Regions from separate parts of the Rossellomorea yichunensis genome, predicted to be linked through region 1. Evidence: riboswitches for the same ligand, from Rfam matches in the RefSeq annotation. Region 1 holds a riboswitch; each other region holds the start of a gene.
The links. A riboswitch is a leader RNA that binds a small molecule or an ion and turns the genes downstream of it on or off. The one in region 1 is predicted to bind thiamine pyrophosphate.
Positions count from the first base shown of each region.

Region 2: it holds a riboswitch for thiamine pyrophosphate, as region 1 does, so the genes downstream of both, RSX31_RS00410 (ABC transporter substrate-binding protein) here and thiC (phosphomethylpyrimidine synthase ThiC) in region 1, are expected to answer to the same signal.
Region 3: it holds a riboswitch for thiamine pyrophosphate, as region 1 does, so the genes downstream of both, tenA (thiaminase II) here and thiC (phosphomethylpyrimidine synthase ThiC) in region 1, are expected to answer to the same signal.

Region 1 is NZ_JAVYAD010000003.1:34,588-39,078, forward strand. Features, by position in the region: gene RSX31_RS08090 (hypothetical protein) at 1-151, shown strand, start outside; gene RSX31_RS08095 (ABC transporter substrate-binding protein) at 172-1,110, shown strand; gene RSX31_RS08100 (copper homeostasis protein CutC) at 1,333-2,025, shown strand; TPP riboswitch at 2,107-2,223, shown strand; gene thiC (phosphomethylpyrimidine synthase ThiC) at 2,372-4,129, shown strand; SAM riboswitch class I at 4,404-4,491, shown strand, end outside.
Region 2 is NZ_JAVYAD010000001.1:78,540-83,030, reverse strand. Features, by position in the region: gene RSX31_RS00425 (ABC transporter ATP-binding protein) at 1-572, opposite strand, end outside; gene RSX31_RS00420 (ABC transporter permease) at 574-1,335, opposite strand; gene RSX31_RS00415 (thiamine-binding protein) at 1,332-1,625, opposite strand; gene RSX31_RS00410 (ABC transporter substrate-binding protein) at 1,638-2,621, opposite strand; TPP riboswitch at 2,784-2,894, opposite strand; gene RSX31_RS00405 (phosphotransferase enzyme family protein) at 2,972-3,877, opposite strand; gene RSX31_RS00400 (aldo/keto reductase) at 3,964-4,491, shown strand, end outside.
Region 3 is NZ_JAVYAD010000002.1:110,649-115,139, reverse strand. Features, by position in the region: gene RSX31_RS04990 (sensor histidine kinase) at 1-554, shown strand, start outside; gene RSX31_RS04985 (response regulator transcription factor) at 551-1,150, shown strand; TPP riboswitch at 1,440-1,547, shown strand; gene tenA (thiaminase II) at 1,665-2,363, shown strand; gene RSX31_RS04975 (ECF transporter S component) at 2,356-2,934, shown strand; gene RSX31_RS04970 (ABC transporter ATP-binding protein) at 2,949-4,376, shown strand; gene RSX31_RS04965 (energy-coupling factor transporter transmembrane component T family protein) at 4,373-4,491, shown strand, end outside.

The sequences.
Region 1 (4,491 bases):
AGTCAGTACTGAGATGAAAGTGGAAAATATTTTATTTAAATACGCTCATTTACTGGCAAATGTCCTGTTTGTGATGGCTGTGTATGTGAATAAATGTGAAGGGATTGAAGAAATTCCTTTTGTGAGTAAATCGTATAGCGACAAAATATAGAAAAGCGGGGAAGATGAAATATGAAAAAATCATGGTTAAATAGTTTACTATTATCAATCATCCTGGTTGTTTTCGCAGGGTGCAGCAATGGGGAAGAAGTAACATCCACAAAGGAAGTCAAGCCTGAAAAGGAGTCTTATTCTGTGACCGATGACAGGGGAGAAGAAATTAGCTTTGAGAAAGTGCCGGAAACCGTTATTTCCTTACAGCCGAGTAACACAGAGATTCTCTTTGCCATAGGAGCCGGAGATAAGGTAATCGGGGCAACTGAATACGACAACTATCCTGAAGAAGCGAAGGAGATTAAAAGAGTGTCGGATTCCATGACGGTCAATGCTGAAGAGGTCATTGCACTAAAGCCGGAAGTTGTCATTGCTTATACCACTGGAGACGATGCCGGAGTGAAGCAGCTTGAAGAGGCGGGATTAAACGTATTCGTCATTCAATCTGCCCAAACCTTTGAAGATGTTTATGGGGATATTGAACAAATTGCAACGGTAATGGGAGTAGAGAAGAAGGGGAACGAATTGGTAGACGGCATCAAGCAACAGATTTCGGATGTGAAAGATAAAGTAAGCACGCTAAAGGAAAAAGAACAAGTATATTTTGAAATCAGTCCATCTCCTGATATCTATACAGCTGGAGCAGAAACATTTCAGCAGGAAATACTGGAAACGGCCGGGGTCGAGAATATCTTTGTAGATCAAAAAGGCTGGGTGAAAGTAGGAGAAGAAGAAATCATTAAACGTAATCCTAATATGATTTTGACGACAGTGGGGTATGTCGACGAGCCGACAGCTGAAATCAAGTCACGGGAAAGCTGGAAAGATGTAAAAGCAGTGAAAAATGGCCAGGTCTATTTCTTGGATTCAGACATTATGTCAAGACCGGGCCCACGTATTGGAGAAGCCGTTGAGCTTACAGCCAAAACGGTGTATCCGGAATTGTTTTCTGAATAAGATTGAATGTGAGATGGGGAAGACAATGATTTGCAAGAGGAATCATTGTCTTTTTCTGATAGATTGTTACTTTTTGTAGGTTTTGTAAAGCAAACATATTAGTACTGTCTTCTTTCTAAATAGCAACATATTTTTGCGGGGAAATCCTTATCATCACAAGTTCAACAATCTTCAACATTGTGTTAAAGTTAACCTAACATAATCACGTTAGGAGAATTCAATATGAGCAAACTGGAAGTCATAGTCTTGAATGAGGAGGATGCCAAAGTTGCAGAAGCATCCGGAGCAGATCGTCTTGAATTGGTGTCTGCCATACATGAGGGAGGATTAACTCCTGATTTACATGTGATAGAAAAAGTATTAAGGACTGTGTCGATTCCTGTTCAGATTATGATCCGTTTACATAGTAAATCTTTCTCGTATCAGTCTGATGAATTGCAAACCATGGCCGAACAAATTAGAACTATAGTTGAAATGGGAAGCCAGGGTATCGTTTTTGGCGCATTATCACATGAAGGTAAGCTTGATTCCCACGCTTTAAAGGAGATCGTACAAAATGCGAAGGGTCAATCGATTACTTTTCACCGCGCTATCGACCTGTCTCATGATCCAGTAGCCTTATGTAAAGGAATATTCCATTCAGGCTTAAACGTTGATCGAATTCTCACATCAGGAGGAAAATCTGAAGTGAGTAAGGGACTGGATACGATTGGTGAAATGAGGGAAATAGAGCAAATGGGAGGTCCCATTATCATGCCGGGTTCGGGTTTAACTGTGGAAAATATAGGCGAAATACACAGCAAGCTAAAAGCAAGAGAATATCATGTAGGATCAGGTGTCCGACATAATGGGTGCTATGACTTAGGGATAGACTCTGAAAAGGTAATGGAAATCAAACGTGTGATTATGTCCTAATTTGATTTGTTACTATACTACTATTGGAAAAAAGAATGAATCATGGTAAAAATAGTATGTAATACAATAGAATACTATCAATATTTCTACTAGGGGAGTCCGATACATTGCTTGGACTGAGAGGAGAACGCATAAGTTCTTTGACCCTTTGAACCTGATCTGGATGATACCAGCGTAGGGAAGTAGTACGGAAGCGTTTATTTGTGTTTTAAGGCGCTTACTACTTTTTGACATTTCGGGTTCTGATTATTCAGGACCCTTTTTTGTGTCTTCATGTCCTTTTGTAGAACAATGGGAAGCCTGACGCAGTAACTTCTAAGATCCAATCAAAAGGAGGAGAAGTTAAGTGGCAATCGAGTTAAAGACGCAATTTAAAAACAGTAAAAAAGTATATGTCGGAGGGTCAAGGCCAGACATACATGTACCGATGAGAGAAATAGAACTGAGTAGGACGAATGTTAATTTTGGCGTGGAAGAGAATGAACCGGTTCGTGTATACGATACAAGCGGACCTTATACAGATGAGCGTTACCAAGTCGATATTAATAAAGGGTTACCTTCTGTTCGCACAGAGTGGATCTTGGAACGTCAAGATGTCGCGGCTTACCCGGGACGTGAAATCGAGCCGGAAGATAACGGCTATAAAGGAGACGATCCTCGTGCAAACGTAGAGGCGTTCCCTACTATTAAACGTAACCCAATGCGGGCAAAAATGGGTCGTAATGTGACTCAAATGCATTATGCGAAAAAAGGAATTATCACACCGGAAATGGAGTTCATCGCTATCCGGGAAAATGTTGATCCTTCATTTGTAGTAGAAGAGGTAGCAAATGGCAGGGCCATCATTCCTGCCAATATCAATCATCCTGAATGTGAACCAATGATCATCGGTCGTCACTTTCATGTGAAAATAAACGCGAATATCGGAAACTCTGCCGTATCATCTTCCGTTGAAGAAGAAGTGGAGAAAATGACGTGGGCAACTCGTTGGGGTGCCGATGCCATAATGGACTTATCAACAGGTAAAAACATTCATACAACAAGGGAGTGGGTCATTCGAAACTCCCCTGTCCCTGTTGGTACGGTACCGATATATCAAGCACTTGAAAAGGTTAACGGGGTTGCTGAGAATCTTACATGGGGTGTGTACAGGGATACATTGATCGAACAGGCGGAGCAGGGTGTTGACTATTTCACCATTCATGCAGGTGTATTATTGAGGTATATTCACCTGACGGCTGATCGTACAACAGGCATTGTTTCCCGTGGAGGTTCAATCATGGCACAATGGTGTCTTGCCCATCATAAAGAGAACTTTCTTTATTCACATTTTGAAGATATATGTAAGATTTTAAAAGCCTATGATATCTCCGTTTCCTTAGGAGATGGTTTAAGGCCCGGATCAATTGCTGATGCGAATGATGAAGCACAGTTTGCCGAGCTTGAAACTTTAGGCGAGCTAACCAAAATTGCTTGGAAGCATGATGTACAGGTGATGATTGAAGGCCCTGGTCATGTACCGATGCATATGATTAAAGAGAATGTGGATAAGCAAATGGAAATCTGTCATGAAGCTCCTTTTTATACCTTGGGCCCATTAACGACAGATATTGCCCCGGGGTATGATCACATTACTTCCGCCATAGGGGCTGCCATGATCGGTTGGTTTGGAACAGCCATGTTGTGCTATGTAACACCGAAAGAGCATCTGGGATTACCGAATAAAGATGATGTGAGAGAGGGTGTCATTGCATATAAAATCGCTGCACACGCAGCGGATTTGGCGAAAGGGCATCCAGGGGCACAAGTAAGAGATAATGCCGTTTCTAAGGCTCGATTTGAATTTAGATGGAATGACCAATTTAATTTATCCCTGGACCCGGAACGTGCAAGGGAGTATCATGATGAAACACTTCCTGCAGAAGGGGCAAAAACGGCCCATTTTTGTTCAATGTGTGGACCGAAATTTTGTTCAATGAGAATATCACATGATATAAGGGAAATGAAGGAGAATAGCATTGATGACGCTCATAAGGAAATAGAAAAAGGATTGAAAGAAAAATCGAAGGAGTTTGTGGAAAATGGATCAAACATCTATCGATGAGCCTCTTTGTCATGTACTCAAATTGAAGAATGATATCATAAAGCTCAATCAGAGGGTTATCCAACTCGAAAAAGAAGTGAAGAGCATCCAGGAAAACTGCAGGCATGTCTTCTATGAAACGCATGTAACAAGATCTTGTATCATATGTCATTATGTAGAAAGTACCTATTATTAGAAACGTGTAAGTTATAGATTAAATTTCTTTTGACAGCTTGTATGGACCGTGCTACGATTATTACAAATTTCGGAATAGTAAATGAATATATATGTGTGACTCTTATTGAGAGAGGTGGAGGGACTGGCCCTGTGAAACCCGGCAACCATTCAACCGATGTGTTGAATAGGTGCTAATTCCTGCAAAG
Region 2 (4,491 bases), on a different contig from region 1:
GCTTCGTCGATATTATGAGTCACAAATAGAACGGAACTCAAATCTTCTTCCCAAATGGAAAGGAGCCATTTCTGCATGTCCAATCGTGTGAATTCATCCAGGGCAGAAAAGGGCTCATCTAGGCATAAAAATGATTGAGGACTGACAAGGGCACGAATAAACGCCACCCGCTGCTTCATCCCTCCGGATAAATCATCAGGATACGCATTCTCATACCCCTTCAAGCCCGCCCGTTCAATCATGCAGAGCGCTTTGTCCCTATCTTTCTTCCCGTGTAACTCCTGGCCAAGCATCACATTCTCAATCACGGTTCTCCATGGCAGGAGGGAAGGACTTTGCGGCATATAACTGATGGTCCCTCTTTGACCATTTATCGATTTTCCATCTAATTGAATGTCTCCGGAATCTGGTGTGAACAATCCACCGATCACATGAAACAGGGTGCTCTTCCCGCTTCCGGAAGGACCAAGGATCGACACAAACTCCCCTTCTTCAACATGAATGGAAAGCTCATCGAGGATCAGCTCCCCATCAAAGTATTTTGACATATTTTGTATGGATAAAGTCGTCATGTTACCTGTCCTCCTTTCGGTTCCACTTAATCATGATTTTCTCTAATAACAAAATGATCCCAAAGAAAACGAGGCTGAGCATCATGATCATGAAGATGGCTACAAATACCCTGTCTGTCCTGAAGGAGGAAGAAGCAAGAGTCATATAGACACCGATTCCTTTCTGGGCACCTAACCATTCTGAAATCACCGCCCCCATCACACTATAGGTAGCTGAAATTTTCAATCCTGAGAAGATGGAAGGAAGTGCATGCGGCCATTCAACTTTTCGAAAGATTTGACTTTTTGTGGCTCCCGACATTTTCATATAGAGGATGTACTCTGCATTTGTCTGCCGGAACCCATCCAATGCCGAGACCGCTACCGGAAAGAAGCAAATCAGGGTAATGACAATGATTTTCGGTAATAGTCCAAATCCAAACCAGATTACAAGTAATGGTGCCAGGACGATGATCGGAATATTTTGAGACAAAATCATAAGTGGATATATCGCTTCTCTTACCTTAGGCAGAAGGTGCAGACCCACTGCAGTCCCGATTCCTATCGTACATCCAATCACAAACCCTCCGATCGTAAGGAGGGTTGTCGAAGCAAGATGTCCTGTAAACGTGGACCATGAGGCGACTCCTTCCGCCCATATTTCTGAAGGTGAAGGCATTAGCCATGCCGGCACCTCAAATACTCTAATGGTGGATTCCCAAATGATGAATAAAAGGATGATGACCAAGAAGGGTCTCCATCCTTTCGATATCCATGCTTTCATCCTTTATACTTCTCCGTTAATTGATCCATTTCAATCCCGGCTGGCTGATATAATACCTTGATTTGAGAAATGACGTTTGAGCTGCCCATTTCAATCATTCGTTCATTCATTTGTTCAATCACCTTAAATAAGTCAGATAGATTCCCTTCCATTGTTGTTTCTAATGGATGGACTTCATAACGGACACCAGATTTATCAATGACCGCGATGGCTTCATCCACGTATGGTATAACGTCTTCACCATTTTTCGTCTTTGGAATAATTTGTATGCTTACGAGTGCGTTCCCCATTTTGTTCACCTCTTATTTTGGTAAAAATTCGTTTGTGAATGCTTTTTTACTGTCCAGTTCCTTATCTAATAAATCGTTATCATACATCCATGAAGCATAGTTTTCCCAAACCTCCAGCTTTTGCTCTCCCCATTTGTCAGCGTCATCCTTGTATTTAGGAGACAGCCACTCCTGACTCTTCATGACTAATTCTTTATCAAGGTCCGGAGCTGCATCTAAAAGGATCTCACCGGCCTCTTCCGGATTGTCGATTGCAAATCCATAGCCTTTTGAAGAAGCTGATAAAAATGCTTTGACTGTTTCAGGGTCTTTTTTAATCATCTTTTCATTCGTCGTCAAAACAGGGGTGTAATAATCCAGTTTTTCAGAGTAATCCTTTACGTACATCATATTCAATTCCTCACCGCGAAGCTCTGCTTCAATCCCTGTCCATCCATAGTAGATCCACGCAAAGTCAACATCCCGTTTCACGGCAGTAAAGAAATCTGTATCCCCCATGTTTACAAAATCCACTTTCTCTACATCAGCATTTTCTTGTTTCATAATAGACGTCATGACGGCTTTTTCTACAGGTGATCCCCATCCTCCATAACTTTTCCCTTCAAAATCCTTAGGAGTCGTTATACCCTTATCCTTAGGTGAAGCAAACCCGGATGTATTATGCTGTATGACCGCAGCGATAGATACGAGTGGTACGTCCTGTACCCTTGCTTGTGTGACACTTTCCTGATATCCAACTCCGAACTCAGCTTTACCCGAGGCAACTAGTTGATCTGCCCCTGCCTCACCAGGTAAGATGATATCCACATCAAGTCCCTGCTCTTTAAAGTATCCTTTTTCTTTCGCAACATATAATCCAGTGTGATTGGTATTCGGTGTCCAGTCCAGCACAACCGTAACCTTTTTAAGACCTTCTTTCTGTTCTGATGTATTTCCTCCACCACCGCAAGCAGTTAAAAGAAAGACAGAACAGATAATATACATCCACTTTTTCATCATGATTCCTCCTAAAAATCCTTGTATGTAGTTGTAACGTTTATTCTCTATTCTTCACATAGTAGAGAGAATGAATGTAAAACACCTTAAAACATTAGGACACAACAACAAAAAAAGCGCCCCAAGCTTCAGCGAGGGACGCATTGTTAAACATGATTATGTAATGTTTAAGAGAATGTTTCCTACGCTGGTATCAGCCAGTTCAGGTTCAAAGGGTCAGTATCTGTCAGGATACAATCTCAACCGGCCACACCGGTCCCCCTACACTTGTACTATGAAATTAAACGTTATCTTCTTCCCTACTTTGCCACAGAAAAGGTGGATATTCAAGCATTTCCTCTTAAATAGATTTACATTTGAAAGGCCAGTTGATAATCACTGGAATTTACCAGCCTGTTAATGAATGGGATGTATGCAGATACAAGGTGTGAATACCCTTTTTGATTGTAAAAAAAGGTGTATTGAAGAAGAAAGATAATGACTAAGAATGGCATCAGTTCCTTTTCTTCCTGAGTTAAAGTACCTTCGGACTGATAGCCCCCCATAAAGGCATGGATACGTTCAAATTGCTCATCCCCCGTTTGCTTGACCTGGTCTTTGAGCGTCCCTGCAAGAAAGTAACAGACATCTGCTATACGGGGTGCTTTCCGTATCCTCTCGAAATCTATGACCCCTGTCACCCTTCCTTCTTTCATGAGGATATTACGGGGATGACAATCGCTATGTACGAATTGATGGGGTAATTTGCTATAGGAGTAAGACCATTCATTAAGCCTTCCTAGAAACCCCTCACCCCACCTTTCTATCATTTTAGAACCCTTTCCGCCTATCCACTCTCTCAAATGTGTTTCAACTTTCCATTCTTCTACCTCGTTTTTACAGACGTATTGTTTTAGCCTGCTATGGAGTTGGGAAAGATACGTTCCCACCCCTTCAAGAGAAGTTAAGGAATAGACTTGTACTGGCAGACCTTCCAGAGCTTGGTACAGGGAGTAGAAAGCTTGATGCTGTTGTACATATGGGTGTTGTGAGACAGTTAACAGCGGCCTTTCAACAGGAAGTCCCTTTTCCAGTAAAAAAGAAGTTAAGAGCAGCTCTTCTATTCGCTTCTCCACTGAGGAGTTCAATCTCTTTTTTAAATAAAATGTCTTCTTCCGACTCTTCACCTTATATACATTTGGGTGACTTTCCACGGTCTCTATGGAGGAAGGATGAACCTTCCAGTTCAACAATACATCATGAAGAGGTTCAATCATTTTTAATTCCTTTCCAAACATAGTAATATACATTTAGTATGACTATGAAAGAATGTCTACATACCATATGAAAAGAGGTTGCATCGATGCAAAGGATACAAATGACGGAAGACCTATCATTCTCAAGAATCATTCATGGGTTGTGGAGACTTGCAGATTGGAATCAATCAAAGGAAGACACTCTTTCTTTGATCCAGCACAATATTGGAAACGGAATCACGACTTTTGATCACGCAGATATTTATGGCTCGTATACATGTGAAGCCTTATTTGGAGAGGCTCTCAACCTTCAGCCATCCATACGAGAAAAAATGGAAATTGTAACGAAATGCGGTATTGTCCTGCCTTCTGACAACCGTCCGGAACATAAAACACATCATTACAACACGAGTAAAAAGCACATTTTGACTTCTGTTGAAAACTCCCTGCAGAATCTGAAAACGGACTACATCGATCTTTTATTGATTCACAGGCCAGATCCATTTATGAATGGGGAAGAAGTGGCTGAAGCCTTCACTCAATTAAAAGAAGAAGGTAAGGTGCGTCATTTCGGAGTATCAAACTTTAAAGATCATCAATGGAATATGCTTCAATCTTATTTGCCATTCCCATTG
Region 3 (4,491 bases), on a different contig from region 1:
TTTCTCTTATCGGCCTGAAAAGCGATCTGGCCAGAAAATTGGTGTACAAAGATCCAGAGCAGGCACGAAACGAGTTAAAGGATGTTCAGCAAACGGCTCGAACGGCTTTAAGTGAAGTAAGGACAATGGTATCTCAAATGAGAGGAATTCGACTAAAAGACGAAATCGTAAGGATCAAACAGCTATTAAAGGCAGCGGAAATTGATTTCGTGATGGATGATGAGGTCATGCTGCCCCAGGCATCACTCTTTCTGGAAAATATCTTGAGCATGTGCCTAAAAGAAGCCGTGACGAATGTTGTCAAACACAGCAAGGCGTCACACTGTGAGCTGATCATCGAAGAATCGGATAAAGAGATGACCATCATAGTGAAGGATGATGGAATGGGAATCGAGGGAGATTACACTCAGTCTAAAGGCAGCGGCTTAATCGGAATGAGAGAACGGTTAGAATTTGTGAATGGGAGCTTAGATGTTTATTCCGAGAATGGGACCACTTTGATTATGAGAGTGCCGAAAGTGATCAAGCAAACAGACAGGGAGGGAATGGAATGATTCGAATTGTTATTGCAGAAGACCAGCGAATGTTATTAGGTGCCTTAGGCTCTTTACTTAGTTTAGAGGATGATATGGAAGTGGTTGGAAAGGCAGGAAATGGAGAGGAAGCCATTGCCCTCGTCCACGAGCTGCAGCCGGATATTTGTATCATGGATATTGAAATGCCTAAAAAGACAGGTCTTGAAGCAGCAGAGGAATTAAAAGGCGAAAATTGCAAAGTGATTATCCTGACAACCTTTGCAAGGTCCGGATATTTCCAGCGTGCATTAAAAGGTGGCGTGAAGGGTTATTTGTTAAAGGACAGCCCAAGTGAAGAACTGGCGAACTCGATTCGTCTTGTAATGGAGGGTAAACGTATTTATGCACCGGAGCTCATGGACGATGTGTATAGTGAAGAGAACCCCCTGACTGACCGTGAAAAAGAAGTGTTGGAGCTGGTTGCTGACGGGAAAAACACGAAGGAGATAGCCGAGGAGCTTAGCCTCAAAACGGGTACCGTCCGAAACTACATCTCAACCATACTCGACAAGCTTGAAGTTAAAAATCGAATCGAAGCCATCACGCAATCAAAAGAAAAAGGATGGTTTAAATGATGGACAGGGACGGACCTCCATGTTGGAGGTCCGTCCCTGCTTTTATGGTAGTTTTTGTATTACTGTAATCTATCGTATGTATTTTTATACATTCCTGGCAATCACTTAAGTTTGCTTTGAAAGAGTTTAACGCTAAATGAATTCCATTTAATTTTTCATAGGGCGTATCCTTTGCTATGATTGATTTTGCGTGGAAAGGGCAGGTGGAAAAATGATGAAAGGTTTTCTTTTTGCTGTTGACAAGTGAAAGAATCGTGGTACGATAACATCGAATACAAAATTTCATAGGACGATCCACTAGGGGTGCCTTCTAAAAGGCTGAGATTAAAGTGTGACTTTAAGACCCTTTGAACCTGATCTGGTTGAGACCAGCGTAGGGAAGTGGTGTTTGACGGTCACATAGAATCGAATTCTATCAAACTGATCTCAAGCCACTTTCTGTATGCGGTATGCATAATGAAAGTGGCTTTTTTTGTTGCCCATTTCGGGTCGTCTGGAAAAGGAGAAAGATACAATGTCATTTACAGCGTACTTAAGAAACGAAGTGAAGGAAATTTGGGAAGCGAGTTTTCACCATCCTTTCGTTAAAGGTATCGGGGATGGAACCCTCCCCCTTGAAAACTTCAGGTACTACATTCTGCAGGATGCCTATTACCTCTCACACTTTTCGAAGGTGCAGGCACTCGGTGCAGCCAAAGCAACAGATTTACATACTACATCCAGAATGGCAACACACGCAGTAGGAACGAATGAAGCAGAGCTTTCCCTTCATGAAAATTTCTCAAATCGTTTAGGGATTACGGAAGAAGAAAAACGGCAGTTCAAACCTGCTCCTACTGCCTATGCCTACACCTCGCATATGTATCGTTCCGCACAATATGGGGGGCTCGCAGATATCCTGGCGGCAATACTCCCCTGCTACTGGTTGTATTATGAGATCGGTGAACGCTTGAAATCATGTACACCTGAGGAGGTCATATATCAGGAGTGGATCGCAGCTTATGGTGGAGAGTGGTTTGGGGAGCTAGTAGAAGAACAGATCCAGCGACTGGATGTATTGGCAGAAACGATGACAGGAACAGATAAGGAAAGAATGAAAGAGAATTTCATTTTGAGCAGCATTTATGAATTACAGTTTTGGGAAATGGCATACACACTTGAGAAGTGGCCGTTTCAGGCATCTCTAGGTAAGGAAGGTAGAATACATGTCTAAATTAAAGCTGACGGACATTTTAGTAACGGTCGTGATCTCCATAGGTTTTGGGATTATATATAAGCTATGGGGACCGGTTTACAACCTATTAAAGCCATTTGGATTGCATGCTGATCAACTGATCTATGGCATGTGGTTCATGGCGGCAACCGTGGCTTTTTTAATCATTCGGAAACCTGGTGTCGCACTTCTGGCAGAGATTGCTGCCTCTTCAGGGGAATTTCTCATGGGAAGTGAATGGGGTCTCGAGGTACTATTGTTCGGTTTAATCCAAGGTTTGTTTGCAGAGTTGATTTTTCTTATCACCCGCTATAAGCGTTATGATGTCCTCATCATTTGTACAGCAGCTGTGGGCTCAGCAATTGGCTCAATTCTGATGGACTATTTTAAAGGGTACATGGGAGACCTCGTTCTGTGGAATTTGTCACTTTTTATTGTTGCCAGATTAATAGGATCCATCGTGATAGCAGGCATGGGAGCCTTTTATCTTGTTAAGGCTTTGGAGAAAACGGGGGTAACCAGTTTGGTCAGACGTGCGGACCAAAAAGATTATGATGCCCTGAATCAGTAAAGGAGGGAAGGACGATGCATATTGAAAATCTGCGCCTTACATTTTCCGGTTCAGAGAAACTGATGTTTAAAGACATAAGCCTTTCGATAGAAGACGGGGAAAAGGTATTGCTACTGGGGCCATCTGGTTGTGGAAAATCCACACTCCTCCAGGTTTTATCCGGTGTGATACCCCATTCGATAGATGTGCCGATGAAAGCTGACTCGATTGAGCGTCCTGAATCCTTCGGATATGTCTTTCAAGATCCGGACGCTCAATTTTGTATGCCCTATGTAGATGAGGAAATTGCCTTTGTTTTGGAGAACAAACAGATTCCAAGAGACGAAATGCGAGAGATAATTAACGATCTGTTAGAGAAAGTGAATTTAAGTCTGACGGATTCCCATACAAAAATCTCCTCTCTATCAGGGGGGATGAAGCAAAAATTGGCCATTGCTTCTGCTCTTGCGCTCCATCCCCAAACACTATTTCTGGATGAGCCTACAGCCATGTTAGACGAAGAAAGCACCAAATCTGTATGGGAAACAGTGAAGACGACATGTAAAGATAAAACGTTACTTATCGTTGAGCATAAGTTGACTCACGTATTGGAGATCATTGATCGTATTATTCTTTTCGATGTGAATGGAAGGATAGTGGCTGATGGTCCAAAGGCTCACATTTTATCACATTTCAAGGAAACATTGAAATCGGTAGGGGTATGGTATCCGGAGGCGTGGAAAGATTATCTTTCATCCCATCCTCCGGAGAAGGTTGCCCCGTTTGGAAAAAAGAATCTAAAGCTAGAGAACTTCAAAGGGTATATACAAAAAGAGGAGAAAATCCACCTTGAAAATGCCGTCAGCTTTAAAGGTGAATGGATTGCAATCACCGGAAAGAACGGAGCCGGGAAATCAACATTACTCCACAGTCTCATGACATTCATCCAAACGACCGGGACGTATGAATTATATGGAAGACAGGTGAAAGGAAAGAATGTTCCCGAGGAATGTACGTTTGTTTTTCAAAATCCCGAGTTTCAGTTTGTGACACACAGTGTGTTTGATGAAGTTGCGTATACCTTTCGGCTCATGAGAGTGGATGAAGGAAGAGTGGAGGAAAAGGTGCATGCACTATTGAAGCGATTCAAGCTTTATCCATACAAACATCATCATCCCTATCATTTATCCATGGGGCAAAAGCGGAGGTTAAGCGTCGCAGCATCACTTGTCAGGAATAAAGATATTCTATTATTGGACGAACCGACCTTTGGCCAGGATTCTCAAAATACGTTTGCGTTACTTGAGATGCTTCAAGACTATCAAAAAGAAGGATCTACCATTCTGATGGTGACACATGATGAAAATATCATTACTCACTTTGCATCCAGAGTATGGGTCATTGAAAATGGGCGTCTCACCCAGGATTTCTTTAATGAGATTGCTGGTAGTAAAGCAATATGAATATAGAAATCGAGCATAGAGAAACCTGGCTCCATCAAATCAATCCCAGCTTTAAGCTCTTGACCTTGATCGGGATTTTTGTAATTCTGCTTTTTATTCATTATCTTAACTTGTT